DNA from 3 places in the Lysinibacillus sp. genome. Region 2 is predicted to be linked to each of the others. Evidence: riboswitches for the same ligand, from Rfam matches in the RefSeq annotation. Region 2 holds a riboswitch; each other region holds the start of a gene.
The links. A riboswitch is a leader RNA that binds a small molecule or an ion and turns the genes downstream of it on or off. The one in region 2 is predicted to bind cobalamin.
Positions count from the first base shown of each region.

Region 1: another riboswitch for cobalamin. It lies ahead of RT445_RS04710 (FecCD family ABC transporter permease); the one in region 2 lies ahead of RT445_RS19015 (energy-coupling factor ABC transporter permease).
Region 3: another riboswitch for cobalamin. It lies ahead of cobT (nicotinate-nucleotide--dimethylbenzimidazole phosphoribosyltransferase); the one in region 2 lies ahead of RT445_RS19015 (energy-coupling factor ABC transporter permease).

Region 1 covers NZ_DAMDAY010000011.1:29,727-38,035, forward strand. The annotation lists gene RT445_RS04685 (DMT family transporter) at 1-93, shown strand, start outside; gene RT445_RS04690 (DMT family transporter) at 93-407, shown strand; gene RT445_RS04695 (dicarboxylate/amino acid:cation symporter) at 447-1,670, opposite strand; gene dapF (diaminopimelate epimerase) at 1,763-2,617, opposite strand; gene RT445_RS04705 (heme ABC transporter ATP-binding protein) at 2,666-3,457, opposite strand; gene RT445_RS04710 (FecCD family ABC transporter permease) at 3,463-4,509, opposite strand; cobalamin riboswitch at 4,655-4,843, opposite strand; gene RT445_RS04715 (biotin transporter BioY) at 4,987-5,583, shown strand; gene RT445_RS04720 (YdhK family protein) at 5,706-6,275, shown strand; gene RT445_RS04725 (response regulator transcription factor) at 6,317-7,009, opposite strand; gene RT445_RS04730 (HAMP domain-containing sensor histidine kinase) at 6,981-8,309, opposite strand, start outside.
Region 2 covers NZ_DAMDAY010000114.1:530-8,838, forward strand. The annotation lists partial or broken gene RT445_RS18990 (precorrin-8X methylmutase) at 1-22, opposite strand, end outside; gene cobK (precorrin-6A reductase) at 35-796, opposite strand; gene RT445_RS19000 (sirohydrochlorin chelatase) at 793-1,707, opposite strand; gene cobJ (precorrin-3B C(17)-methyltransferase) at 1,723-3,393, opposite strand; gene RT445_RS19010 ((2Fe-2S) ferredoxin domain-containing protein) at 3,398-3,769, opposite strand; cobalamin riboswitch at 3,916-4,098, opposite strand; cobalamin riboswitch at 4,343-4,526, shown strand; gene RT445_RS19015 (energy-coupling factor ABC transporter permease) at 4,671-5,417, shown strand; gene RT445_RS19020 (energy-coupling factor ABC transporter substrate-binding protein) at 5,419-5,691, shown strand; gene cbiQ (cobalt ECF transporter T component CbiQ) at 5,697-6,470, shown strand; gene RT445_RS19030 (energy-coupling factor ABC transporter ATP-binding protein) at 6,467-7,309, shown strand; gene RT445_RS19035 (S8 family peptidase) at 7,402-8,309, shown strand, end outside.
Region 3 covers NZ_DAMDAY010000062.1:555-8,863, reverse strand. The annotation lists gene glpK (glycerol kinase GlpK) at 1-343, shown strand, start outside; gene RT445_RS13705 (glycerol-3-phosphate dehydrogenase/oxidase) at 362-2,008, shown strand; gene RT445_RS13700 (alpha/beta fold hydrolase) at 2,012-2,929, shown strand; gene miaA (tRNA (adenosine(37)-N6)-dimethylallyltransferase MiaA) at 2,916-3,818, shown strand; gene hfq (RNA chaperone Hfq) at 3,937-4,167, shown strand; gene RT445_RS13685 (rhodanese-like domain-containing protein) at 4,265-4,567, shown strand; gene RT445_RS13680 (hypothetical protein) at 4,614-5,009, opposite strand; gene RT445_RS13675 (DMT family transporter) at 5,259-6,113, shown strand; cobalamin riboswitch at 6,155-6,330, shown strand; gene cobT (nicotinate-nucleotide--dimethylbenzimidazole phosphoribosyltransferase) at 6,420-7,475, shown strand; gene RT445_RS13665 (trimeric intracellular cation channel family protein) at 7,529-8,134, opposite strand.

The sequences.
Region 1 (8,309 bases), on a different contig from region 2:
TTTATGTTGATTTTAGTATCAGGCGTTATCGGGTTAAAACTTGCAGATAGCTCATCAGCAGAGCATGAAGAACAGAAAGAGGTGAATGCATAATGGGTTGGATATATATAGTATTAGCAGCAATGTCAGAAATTATAGGTGTTGTAGGTTTACGCTTTTATAGTCAAAATAAAACCGTACGAAATTTATTAATATATATCGGTGGCTTTGGATTATCATTCGCCCTTTTATATGCATCATTCAATTATTTACAGTTAAGCATTGCCTATGTTGTTTGGGTTGGTATTGGTACTGTTGGCGCTGTGCTTGTAAATATCATTTTCTTTGGAGAATCAAAAAACCTAACACGTATTATAAGTATTATTGCTATTATCATTGGTGTTGCAGGTTTAAAAGCAGTCTCTTAATCGGACAATATTACAGGACGCCCCTCAGAGGCGTCCTTTTTAATCCACTTCTTGCTGTATCCAATCTTTTCCTTCTATTGTTCTTGTTACAATCATACTTGCCACAGTATCACCTGTAGCATTTACCATTGTAGCAGGAGGGTCTACTACTACTCCTATAGCAGAGATCATCGGTAAAGCTTGAACTGGTAGACCGTACAATGTGACTATAAGCATTTCTCCAATGAAACCTCCACCTGGAATACCACTCATCACAATACCTGATAGTAAGGCGACGCCAATTGCGGTTACAAAAGTACTGAATCCTGTAAAATCCATATTAAACACACCGAAAACAAACGCTATTTTCAATATGGCGGACAAGCATGAGCCATCCATATGAATGGTGGCACCAAGCGGTAATACGGTTTCACGAATATCCTTTGGCACTCCAATCTGTTTGGCAGCTGTTAGATTAACAGGCAGTGTTGCAAAGCTACTTCCTGTACCTAATGCTGTCACAGCAGGCGTTAAAATATTTTGCCAGAACTTTATAACTCCTACTTTTCCACCTGCAATAAAAGCGTATAAAGTAAAGCCGATTAAAAAATAAAGGATAGCAACAGGATAGTAGAGAATGATGGCTTTAGCATAATCCCCAAGCAATGCCGCTCCAAAATCCCCTATTAATGTTGCAAAATAAGCCATTAATCCAATTGGTGCATAGTACATCACTAGCTTGATGACCTTCATAAATACTTCCGAACCACTTATTAAAAAACGCGCAAACGGCTTACCTGCTTCTCCTGTTAATCCTGTGCCAAGCCCGATTAAGACAGCAAATAAAATAAGTGCTAGCATATTACTTCTGGATAATAAATTCATAAAATCAGGCACAGTGAAGGTGTTAACTAATTGTTCAGCAAAGCTTAAATCCTCTGTTGTTTCAGGGGATACAATCTGAACGGATACCTCAGCCCCAGGGGGATAAATAGTAACAGCAATTAACATGATAATGGCGGCAATAATGCCTGTTGCTATAAATACGAGCATCATTGAGCCCATAATTTTACCTAAACGTTTGAGGCTTTCCATACTAGCAACGGAGGATGCAATGGAGAAAAACACTAATGGCACAACAATCATAAATAATAAATTAATAAAAATATCACCAAAAGGCTTTAACACCGTAGCCTTCTCACCAAAAAGCAAGCCAATAATAACACCTAGAAGAATGGCAATTAATAAAAACATAGAAAACCGATAAGCCCTCAGTTTTCCCATCTTCACATCCCTTCAAGGATCATTTACACTTCAGTGATATTGCTTGTAAATTTTTTAAGCATGCTCCGAAGAACAATGTGACTTGCTAGACGCTATAAAAATTCGTATATCCCCTCTGCAATAAACTCCGCTGGGCCTCGCATCCAAACATGGTCATCGTCAGCCCATCGTATGTTTAAGTCACCTCCACTCAGATGAACAGTTATCTCTTCTCCCCTCTGACAAAAACCATTTAAAATAGCAGCTACTACTGCAGCACAAGCACCTGTTCCACACGCCTCCGTAACACCAGAACCTCGCTCCCAAACTCTAAATTGTAAGGCTTTTGAATGGATGACCTGTACAAATTCAACATTAACACGATTAGGAAATCTCACATCATTTTCTATAATGCCTCCTAGTGTTCTTAACGGCGCTTTTTCTATATCATCGATAAAAAATACCGCGTTTGGATTTCCTAAAAACAACGCTGTTAGGAACAAATTATGTGGAGGTACTGTAAATAATTCATTGATGACGAGCTTATTAGGGGTACCTAACATCGGTATATCTTTACGATACAATAAAGGTTTACCCATATCGACAATCACATCTATGACTGTATTATCCTGAACCACTACCTCTACGTACATAATGCCTGCTTTTGTTTCAATTGTAAAAAACTTTTGTCGCACAATTTGGCGTTCAAAAATATATTTTGCAACACAGCGAAGTCCGTTTCCACAGTTAGATCCCTCTGTACCATCCTTATTAAAAATGCGCATACCACAGTCAGCAATTTTAGAAGGTTGAATAATAATTAATCCATCCGAGCCAATGCCTGTATGGACATTTGCTATCTTTTTAGCTAATTCACAAAAGATATTGTCATTATAATCATACCTGAAAAGATCAAGATAAATATAGCTGTTGCCAATACCATGCATTTTCGTAAAGGCTATTTTCATACATTCACTCCTTGTAAAGGATGGTAGAGGTATAGACTTTTAACTTTCTTATGATTGGTTAACCTTTTTGGCAAATTGGTCTGGAACATATGTAAGATAAGGTTTACCAGTTAGTGGATGTATTTGAATATCAGCAAAAACATGAAATACTTCCCGTAACAACGTTGGAGTAAGTACTTCTTCTGGCGTCCCATGACAAACTATTCGTCCATTCTGTAAAACGTAAATTTGATCACAGTACATTGCTGCGATATTTAAGTCATGTAAAGCCGCGACTACAGTTAAATGTAGAGTTTGAATTAAGTCCATAAGCTGGAGTTGATGCTGTATATCTAAATGATTCGTCGGCTCATCTAATATCAATACCTTAGCTTGTTGTGCCAGAGCACGTGCAACCATTACGCGCTTTTTCTCTCCACCGGAAAGAGAGCTAAAGCTTCGTTTCTCCAAATGTGAAATACCAGTTTGTAGAAGAGCATCTGCCACAATTCGGAAATCTTGTTCTTGATCAAGCTCCAATAGTTTTTTATGTGGCGTTCTTCCCATACTGACTAAATCATGTACGGTGAAGTCAAATAAAACAGGTGTTTCTTGACTAACAACGGCTAAATTTTTAGCAATCGATTTACTTGATTGCTTTAAAATATCTTGTTCGTTTAATAATACCGTACCACTTTCCGGTTTTAGCAGACGATACATATTTTTTAGCAATGTGGATTTGCCGCTACCATTAGGGCCAATGAGTCCAACAAGTTGTTTTTCTTTTATTTGAATACTTACTTCATGTAGTATACGCTCATCGTAAATGGAGAATGATAGCTGCTTCGCTTCTAATGTCATATAAGTTAGTCCCCTTCACCGAAAGAATAATTGTTACGACGGAGTAGCCAAATAAAAAATGGTCCTCCACAAAAGGCCGTTATAATACCAATTGGCATTTCTTGAGGTGCGATGATTATTCGGGCAAAAGCATCTGCCCACACTAAAAAGATTCCTCCAATTAAAGCACTAATAGGTATCACATATTTATAGTTTGACCCCACAATTAACCGAACGATATGTGGAATGATTAATCCCACAAATCCAATAGAGCCACTGACTGCGACAAGTACACCAGTTAACAACGAAACAAGTAAAATGAGCTGAATACGAAATTGCTGTAAATTAACCCCTAATGTTACAGCTGCCTCTTCCCCTAGTAATAATAAATTTAAATTTCGATAGTGTAGCCATAGTAGCCCAAATACGAGGAAGAATATGAAAGCCGGGATTACAATATTATTCCACTTGGCTCCAGCTAGACTCCCTAGCATCCAAAACATAACAGCCTTTAAAGCCCCTTCTTGTTTCGACATCATCAAAATGAAATTGGAAACGGCCGTTAAAATAAAGGACACAGCCATCCCAGCCAATAACAAGCGAAAAATTGAGACACGACCACCAACTCGTGATAAGAAAAATACGAGCGCAATGGCAAGTAATGACCCTAAAAATGCAGATACAGAAAGAGCATAGATTCCTAAAAATGAAAAGGCACCTAAAATAATTACTGAGGTCGCTCCAACAGCTGCACCTGACGAAATCCCTAATATATAAGGGTCAGCAATGGAATTTCTCACAAGTGCCTGAATTGCTGCCCCAGCAATAGCTAGACCAGCTCCAACAATAGCTGCGAGTAAAACACGTGGTGCTCTTATTTGCCAAATAATGATTTCCTGTGAGCGACTCCAGTCTTGCTCTATGCCATTTTGTATAATGGGGATTTTAGAAAGAATAACTTTCCATACATAGAAGGGTGTAACTGATACAGACCCAACCATAACGGCTATTGTCATAGAAACGATTAATACGAAGAAAAGTATTAAGGAAAAAAACATAAATTTTTTATTCATCCGTTTAAAGCTCCTACTAAGTATTGATGGATGAAGCAATAAAAAAAAGGTATTCCATACGAAAATACGCATAGAAATACCCTAGATTAAACAAAGTCAGAAAATATCCAGCTATTGTCCGTAATTGCTTGCATCCTCGTGGGCATTACAGGTATTACTAATGGCAGGTCTCCTGGCTTCGAATCAGCATCCTATAATGGCCTTCCCATACTAACACAGTGGCAAAAAATATTATAAGACTCCTCGTTACAGTTGCGGGACAGCGTCGGACTTCCACCGACTTCCCTTTTAAGTGACATTCAAAAAATATCACACCAATAGTACTTAAAGTTATAAAATTGTGACGATTCTATCATACATTTTTATAACTAGTTAGTCTACACTATAATTGAGTTAACTTAAAACTATAATAAGGTTGACACAATTATATTCGTTTTTTACACTAGCAGTAAGAAGGTTTATAACGAGGTGAAATTTATGGCTACTGCTACACAACAGAGTCATCATAAATTAAGAACTATTGACATTACCTATATTGGGTTATTCTCAACACTTATGATGATAGGGGCTAATATTACCTCCTTTGCCCCATTTATGATGGTGGGTGGTGTACCGATTACACTACAAACGTTTTTTGCTATTTTAGCAGGACTGGTTCTTGGTAGCAGAAAGGGTGCGCTCGCCTGTACAGTTTATATGTGCATAGGATTAGCAGGAGCGCCTGTTTTTGCTCGTTTTGGTGGGGGAGTTGGACAAATTTTAAGCCCTACCTTTGGGTTTATTATTACATTTATTGGAGCAGCATTTGTTGCAGGACTAATTGTAGAACGAAGTGCAACAAAGAAAAGCTATATTGCGGCAGCGTTAATCGCAACTGCGCTTAATTATTTCCTAGGGACAAATTGGATGTATTTTGCCTACAAACTATGGGCAAGTGCACCAGAGGTCTTTTCATATAAACTAGCTTGGCTCTGGATGATCCCCCCACTACCAAAAGATTTTATCTTAGCGATTTTCGCTGGCATCTTCGCCTATCGATTACAAAAAACATTGAAAATCATGCCCATTCAATAAATAATTCCTCACATCTTTCTTGTTAGATGAAAGATGTGATTTGATTTTTGGTAGTAGATCATGTCCATTATTTCTGCACATTTATTTGCTACAGTATTAGCAAATAGTGAGGAGGATATGACATGATATTCAAACAAAAATGGTCAATGGCACTACTATCAGTATTAGCTTTACTTACTTTATCTGCTTGTACGGAGGATCAAACGAAGCCTGCGTCTACATCTAATCATACGACTGAAGAAATGGATCATTCGACAATGAACCATTCAAGTTCAGGCGAAGTACCAGCTACATTAAAAATTGCTGAAAATCCGAAGTTTCCTGTAGGAAGTACAGCTATTATTACGAACGGGCATATGGACGGTATGAAAGGTGCAGAAGCAGAAATAGTCGGGGCCTATGATACGACTGCTTATGTTATTTCCTATGAACCAACTACAGGTGAAGAGCCTGTTAAAAATCATAAGTGGGTCATTCACGAAGAATTAATTGATCCCGAAGAAGCACCTCTGGCTCCTGGTACAGAAGTAAAAACGGATGCAGCGCATATGAAAGGTATGGAAAATGCGCTTGTCCATATTGAAGAGGCTGTACAAACAACTGTTTATATGGTGGATTACACTTCCACTTTAAATGGTGAGGCAGTAAAAAATCATAAATGGGTAACAGAAGAAGAGTTAACTTCAAAATAATTTAAACAACCTCTCCCAGTAGGTATGGTAGAGGTTGTTTTCTAGTTTTTATGTTCAAGTGCTGCGGACTTATGCCATTTATAACCGATACCCCATACTGTTTGTAAATAATCATCCGCAGGGAAGCCGCTTTTTCTTAATTTTTCTCGTAAATTACGCACATGTGAATCAATCGTACGATCTTCAATCATTACATTATATCCCCAAACTGTGTTGATAAGATGTTCTCTGGAAAATACTTTATTTTGATGATTTAAAAATAAGGCTAGCATGGAAAATTCCTTTGGTGTTAATGAGATTGCCTTTTGATGAAAATAAAGTTCAAACGCTTCCTTATCTAATCGTAGCCCCTCAAAGCATATAACTTTTTCATCTATTTTCGCCCTTCTTAATACCGCATGTATACGTGCTAATAACTCTTCCTCATCAAAAGGCTTTAAAATATAATCATCAGCACCCATGTTTAAGCCTTTTACAATATCAGCATGCTCTCCTTTTGCCGTAAGCATAATAATAAGCACATCCCAAAACTTCCTAATTTCCTGGCAAGCTTGCCACCCATCCATCTCCGGCATCATAATATCCAACAGAACTAAATCCACATGCTCTTCTTCTAAATAATCGAGTCCTTCTAGAACGGACGACATGGCTCTACAATGAAAAGTAGGCTCTAAGTAAAGGGTCAATAAATCTAACATTCTTGGCTCATCGTCTATGCATAAAATAGTCTTCATTCGCTTCTACTCCCTTAAACAATAATTCAAAAGTAGTCCCTTTATTGATTTCACTGCTAACCTTCACTTTCCCCCCATGTGCCTCTACCAATTCCTTAACAATAGCAAGTCCTAGACCAGAGCCACCTAGAGCACGACTACGGGATTTTTCCACTCGATAAAACCGTTCGAAAATATAAGGTACATCCTCCGCTGGAATCCCTTTTCCTGTATCTTTCACAATGATGCTTATCACATCTTTGTTTTTTTTAACAGTGACTGAGGTGGTTTCTCCAGGTGCACAGTAGATTAACGCGTTATTTAATAGATTAAGGAGGATTTGCTCTAGTCTTGCTTCATCTGCCCATAGAAGTAAGCCTTTTTCACAATGTACATCGAAATATATACCTTTCTCTTGAAAAGCAGGATGTAATTTTTCTTCCATGCTTGTAATAAATGAATGTAGCTGGATACATTGTTTTTCAATTACAAATGAGTTTTCATCCATTTTCGCTAAATCAAATAAATCCTTGATGAGTCGAGAAAGTCTATTGGTTTCTTCTATTATAATGGCTAAATACTTTTGACGATCTTGCTCTATCAAATCCCGTTTGGCAAGAATGTCGGTATAGCCTTTAATAAATGTTAGTGGGGTGCGGAGCTCATGTGCAATGCTTGACAAAAACTCCTTACGCTCTTGCCTTAAATGATTTAAGTCATTAGACAACAGTTGGATGGCATTCGCTAAATCACCAAGTTCGTCTTTTGAATTCGTAGAAAGGTCGACTGTAAAATCACCTTTACTCATGTTCAATGTAGCCTCTTTCATCTGGATTAATGGTTTTGCAAGCTTTTTAGATAGCACGATAATCACCGCTATAGTGACAAGACCAGAAACAATGCCAACTATAAGAAAATGCTTATTTAAACGTTTCATTAAGGCGTGGATGGAATCTGTATGTTGAAACATAAAAACGTAGCCAATCGTTGTTTGCTGTTCTTTAATAGGACTGATAGTGGCAATAGCCTTAGCCTCTTGCCAGTTAGCTTGCAATACTCTTCCCTTATAAGGTATTTCCCCGTCTATCTTACTGAACATATCTCTAATTTCTGGATGGGGTTGCGATGAAGCTAGTATTTCTCCCTGATGATTAGTAACCACTACATCCGTACTTTCATCCGATTCCATAAGTACTATATGGGCCAAGGTTTCGTTATTAAAGTTCTGTTCTAATATTGTACGATGGGAGTTTCCCCTTGCTTGTAAGCTTGCTAATTCCTCTTCAACACGAGAATTAGTCAAGGAGGCATGTAAAAAAAA
Region 2 (8,309 bases):
TGAAATCTGTTTTAAAATCCATGGATAATGCCTCCTAAATTGTATGTTGAACAGCCTGTAAGACTTCTTCAAATGTTGAATATTGTTGCCCATATTGAATATTGGGTCTTGCTATCAAAATTGTTTCAATATTACAGGCAAGAGCTGCCTCTAGCTTTTCATCAACCGAACCGACTTTACCGCTTTCTTTGGTAATCATCAAAGTGACCCCATATTGACGAAAAAGGGCTTCATTTAATTCCTTTGAAAATGGACCTTGAATGGCTACAATATCACGTTGTGCAACACCAAGTGCCTCACATTTTTCCATATTGTCCAATCTAGGTAGCATGCGAGCGATCACTCTTGTATTTTCTAAGCCTTGTAAAACCTTTGTAAATGTCGCAAGTGTTTTACTGCCTGTTGTCAACATGATGACACCGCGTTTTTCTGCTGCTAGCTTGGCTGCCTCCTCATAATCCTTCACCACAGTAATAAGTGGATGCGTATAATGCTCATGCGCACGTTCATAACGGATATAAGGTACTTGCGCCTGTTTAGCTGCAGCCATTGCATTTTTCGAGGCTTCCTCTGCAAAGGGGTGGGAAGCATCTACTACCAATTGATAGCCCTGGTCCAAAATAATGGACGCCATTTCTTCCGCTGTCAATCGACCTATTAAATGTGGCAAGCCAACATCAGCAAGACTTGAAGCTGCCGATTCTGTTACAACTGTGGCGGTTACAGCATGGCCTGCACTTTGAAAGGCAAGAGCTAGATCCCTTGCATCACTCGTCCCTGCTAACATGAAAATCATTTTACCGGCTCCTCTTCATGATGATGCTCGTGATGTTCGTGATCATGATGGTGGTGGTGGTCGTGACCATGATCGTGATCGTGATGATGGTGATGATGGGCATGTCCATGAACCGCCGCATAGGCGCGATAATTTTCTAAATCTTGCATCCCTGTTGATGTACCGTTAACTGCTTGCTCAATACGCTCTAATAAAACATTTTGTAATCGTTCGTGGTAGCCAAAATAGTTAGCAATTTGAATATCACACGCTGGATATTGCTCATTAAATTTCTTACACATATCATTCATACGTTCCATTAAAATCCCTGTGAATAAAAAATAAGGAAGCATAACAATTTTTTTAGCACCTAGCTTGACACAGCGCTCGATCCCTTCTTCGACACGAGGATCCGTTACACCCATAAAAGCGCTTTCCACGTATTTAACAGGTAGCTCCTCCCATAAAAGACGAGTAATTTTATAAAAATCACCATTTGCAGATGGATCACTGCCACCTCGTGCAATTAATAAAATCGCTGTATCTTGCTCTTCCTGTTCCGCATTAAAACCAATTTCAGCGAGACGATCTTGTAATATCGCAAAGATTTCTTCATGAATTCCAATTGTTTGACCGTACGTGAAAGTAATATTCGGGTAATGCTCACGCGCATGCTCGATCTCTGCTGGAATATGTAGCTTCGAATGACCAGCATGCAGTAATATGATCGGTATTACATGAACCTCTGTCGCGCCCTTCTTCACGCAGTTTGTAATACCCTCTTCAATATTTGGTGAAGCAAATTCAAGGAAACAAGTTTCCACTAAAAACTGTTCATCAATACGAGGCTTCATTTGCTCGATAAATGTACGTACCTCATCATTCCCTGCTGCTAAACGGCTCCCATGGCCGACAAATAAAATTGCTTTCATCTCTTTTCTCCTTACCTAGTCGCCGCACGGAGCTGGCTCTACTTTTATTTTGGAAGACATATCTTGATACGTATAATGCAGTATCTTTTTCACACGTTTAAAGTATTTAAACAAGCGTTCATTTGGATGAGCATTTGCTTTATATTCTTCAATAATGTCTGTAATAAGTGGGAGTAGCTGTTCAGGCTCCAACCCTTCTACAACTGGCTGCGCTGCATGAGCCGTACGACCGACTGGCTTTGCTCCAATAAAAACATCAAATTTACTTTTACGATAGACGATGCCAATATCATCAAATACAGCTCGATAACAGGCCATACCACAGCCATTGAAGCCAATATTTAATGTTTTAGGTAAGGACATGCCGCCTAGTTTTTCTTGTATTTCTTCCGCATATGGAATGGAATCAGCCTTTTCACCGTAGCAAAAATCACAAGCCTTCAATGACAGGACATCCCCAATAGGCGCTAATAAAAAGCCTACTTCCTGTAATTTCTCTGTAATGCGTTCAGGCTCTGTCGTCGGAATTTTTAAGTGGATTTGATGGTCTGGCGTATATTCCATCGTACCCTCTTCTCCAACCACCTCTGCTAATGTCATCATTTGCTGTGGTGTGAAAAACTTATTGGCTACCCCTGGACTTACTGCTAGCTCAAAAATAGATTCTATTTTTTGCTGCACAAGCTTCGGCGGCGTGACCTTAATTGCACTTGTTCCTTTCACCATGGCGAGTGCCGCTGTTGCCATTTCAAGCGCTGTTTTTTTCGGCCGAGGCGTAGCCGCTACACTGGGTTTATTAAATCGGCCAGCATTAGGGTCTGCTGCAAAGTCATCACGTGCAGTCCCTGTCTCTTGGTTCATTGCCCACGGCTCATTTTCTTCACGTAAACGCTGATGTGGTCGTAATGGCTGTTTTTCTTCCCCAAGTGTATATTTACGCTGGTAGCCACGTGGCGTAATCATTTTATTATCATAGAAAAATGTCGATGAATTCCCGATAATCACGGTTGTCAGCATACCAATATCATGTTCGAGCATTTCTGCTAATGTTGTCATCGTCACTTCCTGACGTTCTCTATAGGCACTTTTTACAAGTCCTACTGGTGTGTCTGGCGAGCGATATTCTAAGAGAATTCGTTGTGCTTCTACAATTTGTCTTGTTCTCCTACCACTTTTAGGATTGTATAAAGCAATAACAAAATCAGCCATTGCAGCAGCCTCGACACGCTTTGCAATTAAATTCCATGGTGTTAGGTGATCACTCAGACTAATGGTACAAGCATCATGCATAATCGGAGCCCCTAGTAAACTAGCACATGAATTGATTGCTGAAATACCAGGAACTATTTCTACTTCAATGCCTGTAGCTTCTGTCCAGCCTAATTCGATTAACACTTCGTACACTAATCCCGCCATACCATATACGCCCGCATCCCCACTCGAAATTACGGAGACGATGCTGCCTGCTTCTGCTTGACGAACAGCCTCTTGAGCACGTGATACCTCTTCTGTCATTCCGGTACTGACAATAGACTTTGCACTGACTAAATCTTGAATAAGCTCTACATAGGTTTTATAGCCTATGATCATATCACTTTGTTGTAAAGCTTCTACTGCTCGTGTCGTAATATGCTTAAAATCTCCAGGTCCAAAGCCCACTACGAAAATTTTCCCTTTTTGCGCCATGCTGTTACCCCTCTTTCACCTTTTCGATCCCTTTAATGGCTGTCGTTTGTGCTGTACGCTGTAATGTACCTTCCCGAAGTGTAAAGACATGTTCGTTGTATAATGTTTCATGATGTAAATCTTGTACGAGTATTCTTGCATGCTCTGTTGATGGCACTCGATACCAATTTCCTTGTGGATAGGCGATGACTACACAAGCATCCTTGCATCGTCCATTACAGCGCGTTCTTGTCGTATGTATTTCCTGATCGAGTGCTTGTCGCTGTATTTCATCTCGAATGGCTAAGGTAATTTCCTCAGCATCCTTTCTCATGCAGCTACTGCCATTGCAAATAAAGAGATGTGTTTTCATCCCCTCTAAATTCCATGTTGTCATCTTCTGTCTCCCCTCATTTGCTTTCTGGAAAAAGAAAAAACCCTCACTCTTAACGAAGAGTAAAGGTTTTGTAGAAGCCAAATAAAAACGAATAGAATAAAATACAGGTACTCGCTCTCGCTTCAACTTCTCCCTCCGAAAAGTTTGCATGCACAATCAAATAAGCAGGTTTCCTGACTTAAGCTTCATTTTACTATCGCACCTTCCCAAGTTTTCACCAGTGGTACCTGCGAATTCATCAGCTATTACAGTAGCGGGGGCTGTATTGGATTTTCACCAATTTCCCTATTATCTCGAGCTATTCGAGCACTTATTGACGTTTTATATGAAATTTATTATCTTCTTCAATTGTTTAGAAAACTGTCTCTATCATATCTTATTATTTTAAAATTTCAATATTTCTTTAAAAATTTATGACAAATTTATCAATTTTGCTCGAATCTTATTCTTTAAAAAACTAAGTTCTCCTTACTTCTATCTAAATTTTCTATATGGATATGCAATTAAAAATTTTTATATAAAAAAATCTAGCACAATTATGGAAATTTATGTTACACTTTGTCGTGAAATCTCACAACTTTATGTTTTTTCGGTGTAAAATGCTTGCCATTTTACTTAAAAGGGAAGCCGGTTTGAATCCGGCGCGGTCCCGCCACTGTAATAGGGAGCTTTATAGATAATGTCACTGTCCAATGATGGGAAGACCTATAAAGTGTTGAACTAGAGCCAGGAGACCTGCCGAAAAAAAGGTGATCGTTTCAACCTACGAGGATAGGTGTGCGGCTTAGCAGATGAGAATGATTTGCTTTTTTTAGCTATGCACTTTTCCAGCAGCGGAGAAGTGCTTTTTTATTTTACGCACGCTACATTCTTAAAAAACTAATCGTTAGGAGGAAAGCTTTTGACATTTTCATGGTGGAAACTTAGTTATTTTTTATTGGCCTTGTTAATCGTGCCAAACCGAGCCTTTGCTATGCATATCATGGAAGGCTTTTTACCCATTGAATGGGCCATTTTTTGGTGGGTCATCACGACTCCCTTTATTATTCTAGGATTGCGTTCCATTCGAAAAACAATGGAAGAAAACCCTGAAACAAAAATGCTCTTAGGGCTTTCAGGAGCCTTTGCTTTTGTGCTATCGGCCTTAAAGATCCCCTCTGTTACCGGGAGCTGCTCCCACCCAACTGGCGTTGGACTTGGAACAGTTTTATTTGGACCTTTAGCAATGAGTGTCATTGGGACGATTGTGTTATTATTCCAATCATTACTATTAGCGCATGGTGGTATCACTACTTTAGGAGCCAATGCCTTTTCTATGGCTATTGTCGGTCCGTTTATTGCTTACTTTGTTTTTAAAGGGGCTCAACAAATAGGGTTGTCATTTTCACTTGCCGTTTTCTTTGCCGCTATGCTTGGTGACTTAGGTACATATATTGTGACTTCTGTCCAACTAGCACTAGCCTTCCCTTCAGAGGTTGGAGGTTTTATGGCATCCTTTACAAAGTTCGCAGGAATTTTTGCCTTAACTCAAATTCCGTTAGCCGTTAGTGAAGGAATTTTAACAGTCATTGTGATGAATTTCTTGAAAAAATACAATGTCAGCGAATTAAAAACTTTACGTGTTTTCTCTACAAAGGAGGCACATTAAAATGAAACGTAATGTATTGCTATTAGTGATTGTAGTGCTGTTAGCCATCATCCCACTGTTCATCCAAAAAGGAGCAGAATTTGGTGGTGCTGATGGAGAAGCAGAAGCTGCTATTGGAGAAATCGATGCAGAATATGAACCGTGGTTCGACAGCTTATGGGAGCCGCCAAGTGGTGAAATCGAAAGCTTATTATTCGTCCTACAAGCCGCTATTGGTGCTGGTTTTATTGGCTACTTCATTGGCTATATGCGCGGCAAACATAAAGAAGGTTAACCAACATGTTGCTCATTGATAAATATGCCTACCTCAATAAGCTAGCGTTCGTTCATCCACTTGAAAAAATGATCTTTTCACTTGGACTACTTCTAGTAACGCTTATCATGAAAGATGAACGTCTTTCACTCATTACATTTTTTGTAATGAGTGCTTTTATCATTATAGGTGCGAAAATCCCGCTTAAATACTATATTAAATTACTATTACTACCAGCTTTTTTCTTGCTGACGAGTCTCGTATCCATTTTACTAGCTATTACACCTTCAACCACTGTCTTACCTGCGCATGTTTGGTCTTTCACGTGGATGGCTTGGACAATATTCATCGGGAAAGCAAGTGTCCTAACTGCGCAACACTTGTTCTTTATCGTTCTTGGCAGTATTAGCTGTTTATATTTTTTAATTTTGACCACATCCGTACAAGGAATTTGTTTTGTGCTACGACAATGGCGACTTCCCTCACTCCTAGTCGAGCTAGTAGAATTAACCTATCATTTTATCTTTATTTTTTTAGGGAGCATGCAAAAAATTCATCTAGCCCAGCAGGCCAGGCTTGGCTACCATTCACCTATGCAGTGGCTACGCTCTATATCTATGCTTATTGCGGCACTATTTGTTGAAATGTTTCAGCGTAGTCGAGAGCTCAACAATGCCATGCAGTCACGGGGCGGTGAAAGCGTTTATTGGCAAGAGACGAGCTCTTATAGCAAGAAAAACTGGCTAGGCATGGCCGTTATTTTTCTAGTGCTCATCGTATATGGAGGATACTTCTCATGAAAAACTGTTATTTTGAACTAAATCAGCTGTCCTATGCCTATGCTGATGGAACGAAGGCTCTGACAGACATTACCTTACACATACCTAAAGGAAAAAAAATCGCCATCCTAGGTCATAATGGTGCTGGAAAATCGACTTTATTTCAGCATCTGAACGGCATCTTGAAGCCAACTGCTGGAACGATATTATTTGAAGGAAATAAGCTTCAATACAATCGAAAGGCATTAAAGGCACTTCGCCAGCAAGTCGGCATCGTTTTTCAAGATGCGGATCATCAACTTTTTTCAGGCACTGTCAAGCAAGATATCGCATTTGGACCACTGAACCTTGGTTGGTCTACTGCAAAAGTTGAAGAAAAAATAGCATGGGCTGTTGCACAGACAGAAGTGGGAAATTTACTCGAAAAACCGATTCATTTTTTAAGTGTAGGTCAAAAAAAACGTGTGGCAATGGCAGGTGTGTTAGCGATGGAGCCCTCTGTCCTCCTGTTAGATGAACCAACAGCTGGTCTTGATAATTATTATTCTTCAAAAGTTTTACAAACTTTAGCTAAATTAGCAGACGGTAAAAGAACGATTTTACTAGCTACTCATGATCTCTCTCTTGCTTATGAATGGGCGGATCAAATTATTGTTATGGAGGGTGGATCAATTATTTATAATGGCGATCCTATCACCTTGTTTTATGATGAAGATTTGCTAACACAAGCTCATCTAGAACGACCATGGGTTTTAGAAATGGTCTTAGCATTCCAAAAAAAGAAATTAGTGCAGGAAAGCATCCGTATGCCTCGCTCTAAAAAAGATATAGAAAAATTAATTGACCAAATTGATTGCTAGAGAAAAATTTTCCTCAATTACGAAACTTTACTAATCTTTATTCGTATATGTATAGTCGAGACTAAATTTACAACCCCAAGGAGAGATAACAATTGAAAAGTTGGTTTAACAAATCTGTCGCAGTTGTAGCATCCGCTGCACTAATGGTTCCTACCGCTTCTGCCTTTGCTGAGACACCACAACATACAGCAAAAAATGTGCTGGCAAACAGTTCGAAACAAATAGAAAAGAATGAAGAAAAATGGATGAGCAAGGATACAATTGTTATCAAGCATTCAGGTCTTGATAAAAATGTACATAAAAAAATTGGCTCTAAAGTCATCCGCTCTATTCCTTCTTTAGGTTACGATGTAGTTCAACTGAACAAAGGGGTAACAATCGAAAAGGCCGTTTCATACTACTTAAAGCAAAACGGGATTAAAAGTGTATCCCCTAGCTATGTATATCATTCTTTCACTAAAGACATAGATCCAAAAAAACAAGAGATGTATCATTTAAGTCTACTGCAAATGGATCAAGCACTCCAATTAGCTGGCGATCATGATGTAAAAGTTGCTGTCATTGATTCTGGTGTCGATTTTAAACACCCCGATCTCAAATCTCAAGTACTCCCACCCTATAATGCAGCAGCACCTGCAAATGCTACTTATCCAGGCGACCATGGAACACATGTGGCGGGAATTATCGCCGCAGCAAAAGATAATGGTATTGGTGGACACGGGATTAATCCAAAAGCAAAGCTACTGCCAATTGATGTATTCAATGGCAAAGAGGGCGCAAATGATTTCATTATTGCACAGGGCATTCTCTATGCCATTGAGCAAGGTGCCGATGTCATTAATATGAGTCTAGGGGGCTATGGGGAATCTCCACTGATGAAGGAAGCTGTTCAGAAAGCCATTGATAGTGGAATAACAGTTGTGGCTGCTGCTGGAAATGAATCAACAGATGATTACTCCTTCCCCGCTTCATTCGAAGGTGTCATTAGTGTTGGTTCGAC
Region 3 (8,309 bases), on a different contig from region 2:
TTATCAAACGAAGGATGTACTAGATGCGATGGAGGAAGCGGCTGGCACACCAATTGAAGTGCTGCGTGTAGATGGTGGGGCCGTCAAAAATCAATTTTTAATGCAGTTCCAAAGTGATATTTTACAGCTCCATGTAGAGCTAGCAAAGCTCAATGAATCAACAGCACTAGGCGCGGCCTATTTAGCAGGGCTTGCTACTAGCTTCTGGCCAAACCAAGAGGCTTTATCGGCATTATGGATGAGTGGTCAAACCTACCAACCACAAATGGATGAAGAACAAGCCACAGCTCTTTACACAGGCTGGCAAAAGGCTGTAGAAGCTACACGAATTTTTAAATCATAGCTATTGGGGGAAAAAAGTATGTTTTCATATGAGCATCGTCCAAAAATTTTATATTATCTTGAGCACTATAGCTTTGACGTATTAGTCATTGGTGGAGGGATAACAGGTGCAGGTATTGCATTAGATGCTGCATCGAGAGGACTTTCAGTTGCATTAATAGAAATGCAGGATTTTTCAGCCGGTACCTCTAGCCGTTCGACAAAACTTATTCACGGCGGTTTACGTTATTTAAAGCAATTTGATGTGGGTGTCGTAGCAGAAGTGGGACGTGAGCGTGAGATTGTGTATGATAATGCGGTTCATGTAACAACGCCTGAAAAAATGCTCTTACCTTTATATAAAAAGGGCTCGCTCGGTCCTTTGACAACATCTCTAGCATTAAAGGTATATGACAGATTAGCAGGTGTAAAAAAACATGAACGAAGAACGATGTTAAACGCTCAAGAAACACTAGCATTAGAGCCATTACTCAATCAAGATGGACTTGTTGGTGGCGGCTATTATGTTGAATATCGAACGGATGATGCACGACTGACGATTGAGGTATTAAAGAAGGCTGCTGAATATGGTGCACTGTGTCTTAATTATGCAGAAATGAAGGAATTTATTTACGAAAAGAAAAAGCTTGTTGGCATTAAGGTGGAGGATCATTTAACGGGGAGAATACTCGATGTTCATGCTGCACAAATTGTCAATGCTACAGGGCCTTGGGTAGATGAAGTGCGACAAAAAGATAAAGTAGCTGATAACAAGCAATTACGATTAACAAAGGGTGTTCATATTGTCCTAAAACAAAAGGACTTTCCACTGAAGCAAGCTGTTTATTTTGATATTGCCGATGGGCGTATGGCCTTTGCCATTCCACGAGATGGCAAAACCTATGTAGGGACAACTGATACTGTCTTTGAAGGTGATCCTGTACATCCTATTGCAACCCAGCAAGATGTGGATTATTTAATTGATGCAGCTAAACGTGTTTTTCCAACAGCTACAATTACTAGAGAAACAATTGAATCCACTTGGGCAGGAGTACGGCCACTAATTTATGAAAAAGGAAAGGACCCTTCTGAAATTTCAAGAAAAGATGAAATTTGGACGGCACCAAGTGGTTTAATGACGATTGCAGGTGGAAAACTCACAGGTTATCGTCAAATGGCAGAGACAATTGTAGATAAAATTGTTAAGGTTCGTCGTTATAAGCATGCGAGTGAATGTTTAACTCGTGAGCTATCACTCTCGGGTGCAAAGGGAATCAACGCTATTAATTTCCCTGACTATATAGCCTATAAAGCACGAGAAGGTGTCCAATATGGCTTGAATTATGATGAAGCCAAACAGCTTGTACAAAAGTATGGTACGAATGTTGATGCGTTATTTGATCGTGTGAAATATTTACATGAACATGGCAGTACAATGCCTTTAGCCTTACATGCCATGCTATTGTATGGCATTGAAGCAGAAATGGTCTATACACCGAGCGACTTCTTTATTCGTCGTACTGGCTTGTTATACTTTGATATTGAAGCAGTGAAGCTCTATAAGCAACAAGTGGTTCAAGTAATGCAACAACACTTGAATTATACGGAAGAACAAAAAAATACTTATATAGCTGAATTAGATCAAGCTATCATGGATGCGACAAATTTTGTAAATGAAGGGGAGTAAGGGATGGAGCGTTATATTCAAATGTCGGATGATCAATTTGTCTTCACGCGAACATTGGAGCCATCAACGCCATGCATTGGTCATATACACATTTTGCATGGTATGGCAGAGCACAGTGGTCGTTATGTAACATTTGCCAAAACACTCAATGCATTTGGCTATGCTGTAACGATGCACGATCATCGTGGACATGGTGAAACGGCCGCTTATAATGGCACATTAGGCTTCTTTGCTGAAGAAAACGGCTTTGAACGGGTTGTAAAAGATGCCCATGAAGTGATAATGCAATTACATGCACCGTTTGCAGATGTCCCATTCATTCTATTTGGTCACAGTATGGGTTCATTCATTACACGGCGTTATATTCAACTATACGGAGAGCAAGTTGATAAAGTAATTCTTTGTGGTACCGGAAATGTTACAGCTTTGCATGCAGTGGGAAATATTGTCGCTAAAGCATTAGCGAAGGGACTTGGTAAAGAGTCGGAAAGTAATTTGTTAAATCAGCTGAGCTTTGGTAGCTTTAATAAACAGTTTCCGAATCCAAAAACTGCCTATGACTGGCTATGCTCAGTACAGCAAGAAGTCCAAAAGTATATTGATGATCCCTATTGTGGCTTTATTCCGACCAATCAATTTTTCGTTGATTTAACGACGGGCTTAACAACACTAAATCGTAAAAAAGAATTAGCGAAGGTAAGACAAGATCTTCCTATCCTCTTGATTAGTGGTAGTAAGGATCCCGTAGGTGAACAGGGGCTAGGGGTTTACGCAGTTGCTGAACAATTAACTGCGGTAGGTGTAAAAGATGTAACGGTTTATTTATTTGAGGATAAGCGGCATGAAATTTTAAATGAAGACAATCAAGAAGAAGTCTTTCAAGTTATATTACGGTGGTTAAAAAAATATGATACAAACTAGATTACAGCAGGCAGAGGTCGTAGCTATTGTGGGACCAACTGCTTCTGGGAAAACAGCTTTAAGTATTGAACTTGCAAAAAAATATAATGGTGAAATCATAAATGGTGACTCCATGCAAGTTTATAAAGGACTGGATATAGGGACTGCTAAAATTACGGAAGAAGAGATGGAGGGTATCCCACATCACCTACTAAGCTTTTTAGAGCCGACAGAATCTTTTTCAGTGGCAGATTATCAAAAACTAGTGCGAGCCAAAATTGCAGAAATCCAATCTCGACATAAGTTACCCATTATAGTAGGTGGCTCGGGCTTATATGTACAAGCTGTCTTATATGATTTTCAATTTACTGATGAAAAAGTCGATGAGGCTGCACGTAAAGCCTATTATGATGAATTAGCAAAGCTTGGCCCAGAGGCAATGCACGATAAGTTAAAACAACTAGACCCTCAAACGGCTGAAACGATTCATCCAAACAATACTCGACGTGTGATTAGGGCATTGGAAATGTTAGAATTAAGCGGTGTATCCAAAGCTGCAGAAGCACAAAATCGAGGTGAAGTGCCTCTATACAAGCATGTCATTTTAGGGCTAGGTCAAAATATGTCACGTGAAGTGCTGTATGACCGCATTAACCATCGTGTTGATTTGATGATGGAAAAAGGTCTTTTAGAAGAGGTTAAAGGATTATGGCAGCAAAATATTCGAGGTGTTCAGTCCATACAAGCGATTGGTTATAAGGAACTATATGATTATTTGGATGGAAAATGTTCCCTTGAGGAAGCGATAGACAGTTTAAAACAAAATTCTCGCCGCTATGCAAAAAGACAGCTTACCTATTTCCGCAATAAAATGGATGTCTATTTTATGACGACAGATGAGCAATTATAAAAGTTGACATATTTTCTTGCTAATTAAAGAAATATTTCTAAAAATTACTAATTGATAAATTGGTAGAACGTGCTACTATAGGAATGAAGAGGTAGAAAGTTAGTAGGGAGGCTATTTGATGAAATCAATCAACTTGCAAGATACGTTTTTGAACCAACTACGTAAAAACAGTGTTTTTGTAACTGTATTTCTGTTAAATGGATTTCAGTTAAAAGGGACTGTGAAATCATATGATAATTTTACAGTTTTATTATTAGATGCTGAAAATAAACAGCACCTAATCTACAAGCACGCCATTTCTACATTCGTTCCAGCTAAACAAATAGATTTTTTAGAGACAGAAGCATAAAAAGATAGTATTAAACAGTTAGTGTTCTCCACACTGGCTGTTTTTTTTTCTTCAGGCTATAATGATAGAGGAAATTGATATTTGGAGGACGAGTTTTATGAAATCGATGGAAACAACGCAATTATTAGATCTATTGGATGCCAATGAAGACCTATATATTATTGACGTTCGAGAAGACGAAGAAGTAGCGCATGGCATGATTCCTGGCGCTCAGCATATTGCCCTTGGGACAATCCCAGAGCGTTTAGATGAATTAGATGTAGAAAAGCCGTATATTGTTGTATGTAAGGCTGGTGCTCGTTCTGCGAATGCTTGCGCCTATTTAGAAGCTCAAGGATTTGATGTAACAAATCTTGAAGGCGGCATGCTTGCATATGATGGAGAATTAGAATTTAAATAATGTGATACGTAAAAAGAAAGAGTGCCTACTCTTTCTTTTTTTAGGTCTATTCTTTTAATGAATTCATAATGTAACCAAAGTTTTCTGCAAAATTGTTATAAAGATTCACATTTTTTTGTCCTTTAATCTTTGCAGCATAACTGGCAAAGTTCAAACCAGCCCCGTAAACTTGTAGTGCACCATTCGCAAGATCCCCCTTTTGGAGAAGCTCAATACCATCCTTTAAAAAATTGTCACTTTCATCAAAGTGACACTCCGTAATGTATTTATGTCCGCTATGAAATAATTTTAAATTTTTTATAATTGTATGTGCTGTTTCTTCGCTAATAGATGCGTCGATGTCCATTAATAACTGATTAATTGGTTTTACGAGCTGGGCATACAGGCTATCATGAGTTTCACATGTTTCAGCAATGGCGTTTCTTAATTCTTTTGCATTCATCGTATCTTCTCCTTTTTCATCATTCAGTAATTTACCACATTTTTTCAAAGACAAACTCTCCTGAATTTTCAGAAATATGTTATGATAACATGTAATGAAGGAGGGATTTTGTATGTTTCGATCAATAGCACCCCCAACAATGTCTTTACAGTAGAATCTACTGTTTAGGCATCCGATAACTGATTGCTCATTCTTATTAGATTCTACTGTATAGGCTCAAACTATATGCGTAGAAAGTAGGAATTTTTAATGAGCGGAAAATTAGCATTTGTATTATCTATGGTTATTTTTGGTGCTGTCGGTGTTTTTGCAAGGTATATTCCTTTAGCTTCTAGTGAGATTGCCTTTTGGATGAGTGGCATTGGTGCTTGTTTTTTACTAGTAATTTTTATTTATAAAAAGGAAAGCTTTGCAAGAAGCGCTATTGTCCTGAATAAATGGCCGTTATTAATTTCAAGTGTTGCTTTATGTGGAAATTGGATATTTTTATTTCAGGCGTATAAGGAAACGACCATTGCTAATGCTGCCCTAAGTTATTATTTTGCACCCGTATTGGTCATCTGTTTATCGCCTATTATTTTAAAAGAAAAGCTAGTTGCAAGAAAAATAGTTTATGTTGTTGTAGCACTTATCGGTCTTTTTTTGATAGTGCAAAGTCAGAACGCAGAAAATAGTGGACACTTAATTGGTATTGTCTATGGTCTGATTGCGGCATGCTTTTACACCCTACTAACATTTACAAATAAAAATATTCGCGGGTTAAAGGAACCACATAATACGATTATCCAACTCTGTTTAGCTGCATTTTTCCTCAGCCTCTATATTGTAGGAACGACGGGTTTTCAGGTGATGCAAATAAATTTTGCTTCTATTCTATTACTCATCGTATTGGGCATTGTCCATGCAGGTATAGGGTTTTATTTATTCTTTTTAGGCATGTCACAGCTAAAAGGTCAAAGTATAGCTATTCTTAGCTATATTGATCCACTGACATCATTAGTGATCTCCACGATGATTATTGGAGAAAAAATGACGCTGCTACAACTAATAGGAGCCATTCTCCTATTAGGCTCCACATTACAAAGTGAAATCGAAAAAGTGTAAAAGGGTTTGACAGGAAGAATAAGCTGTCGTAGATTTAAAGTAATTTAATAAAAGCATTAGGTGCCCAAAGGGGAGAATAGGGAATAAAGTGAAAATCTTTAGCGGACCCGCCACTGTATAAGGGAGTTCTATAGTAAATACCACTAGCGCGTTGCTGGGAAGGTGCTGTGGAATGTTGAACTTGAGCCAGGAGACCTGCCTATTTGCTTTAAAAGGTATGGATGATGGAAAAGTCTGTAGTTTATTTGTTGTGACGATAAACTACAGGCTTTTTCTTTTTGTCTTAAAAGGAAAGGAGAAATTATCATGCAATTACTACAAAACACGTTACAAAACATCCAAGGTGCTGACATGAAAACGAGGGAGCAAGCAAGAAAGCGTATAGATGCTCTCTGTAAGCCCCCTGGTAGTTTAGGAAAACTAGAGTCCATTGCTGTGCAGCTTTCTGGGATAACTGGACAATTATATCCGCTCGTTGATAAAAAGGTCATTATTATCTGTGCTGCTGATCACGGTGTTTGTGAAGAAGGTGTAACCACGAATCCACAAGATGTTACGGTCTTTCAAACATTAAATTTCCCTCAAGGTGGTACAGGCGTTTGCGCGATTGCAAACATTACCAATGCCAAGGTGGTCACAGTAGATGTAGGGGTGAAAGAAGAGATTCCACACGGTGCAGGTGTCATCATCAATAAAATTAAGTACGGTACAGACAATATGGCAAAAGGACCTGCCATGTCTAAAGAGGAAGCCATTCAAGCAATTGAAGTAGGAATTCATGTGGCGACAGAGGAAATAGCAAAAGGGGCTAATGTACTTGGCACAGGTGAAATGGGCATTGGTAATACAACACCTAGTGCTGCTATTTTAGCTGTATTGACTGGATGTGATCCAATTGAAGTAACAGGGTTTGGGGCAGGTGTAGGCAATGGAGGCATTGCTCATAAAGCAGCGGTTATTAAAAAAGCTATTGAGGTCAATCAACCAGACCCTCAAGACGGTATAGATGTATTAGCTAAAGTCGGTGGCTTAGAGATAGGGGCCATGGCTGGTATCATACTTGGGGCAGCTGTCCATCGTAAGCCGGTTGTGATTGATGGTTTTATTTCAACTATTGCCGCACTTATCGCATATAAGCTTGAACCGAAAGTAAAAGATTATATTATCCCTTCCCATGCTTCAGAGGAACCGGGTGCTAAAATTGCCGCAGCATTACTCGGCATTGAACCAATGCTACATATGAACATGCGCTTAGGAGAAGGCTCTGGTGCCGCCTTAGCTTTTCCCATTTTAGATGCAGCCTGCTCCATGATGAACAATATGGTGACGTTAGAGGAAGCGATGCAACTATTAGCTAAATAAAAAAGGAATAAGCCCGTATAGTTCCAATACTATTTGGGCTTATTCCCCATTCATTATGCTCGATTTAGCTTACGTAAAGGCAAACGCCATTTCATCATATAGGAAAGAATGCGTAACACTGTGATGATGGCGAATAAAATATAAAGGAAGATGTCTCCTGTAAACACTTCAAATCCAATAATTAGCCCTGCAAGTGCAGCCCAAACACCATACACCTCATCTCGTAGAACTAATGGTTTACGTCTAGCCAATAAATCACGCACAATGCCGCCACCCGAACCAGTTAAGACAGCAGCTACTATCACAGCACTAATAGGCATATCTAATTTCACGGCATACAACGCACCTTGAATTGCAAATGCTGATAAGCCAATCGCATCTGTGAAGTTACCCCAACGATGCCAATGCTGAATCAAATGATGAGGGAAAATAAAAAATATAGTAATCGCTGCTAACGCAATTTGAAACATCATATCCTGCCCCCATAAGGTCGTGACAGGTAGTCCAATAAGTAAATTTCGAATAGCCCCTCCACCAAAAGCAGTTACAATTCCGAGTATATAGACACCGAATAAATCGTATTCTTCTTCCATGGCAATAATTGCCCCAGAAATAGCAAAGGCAATTGTTCCGATAATACTAAAAACCTCCCAAGCCATTCCTTTCACCCCTTCTATTAATAAATAAACTTCTTTTTATGTTAAAAGACTTTTCTTGAAACAAAATCTATGGATTTATGAGCCAAATTCAGTCATTAAACACGCTTCTTGAAACAAGTCCGCACATTAGCTTAGCGTAAAATGCGCTTAGAAACAATAGGCAAGTTTTGCAGGT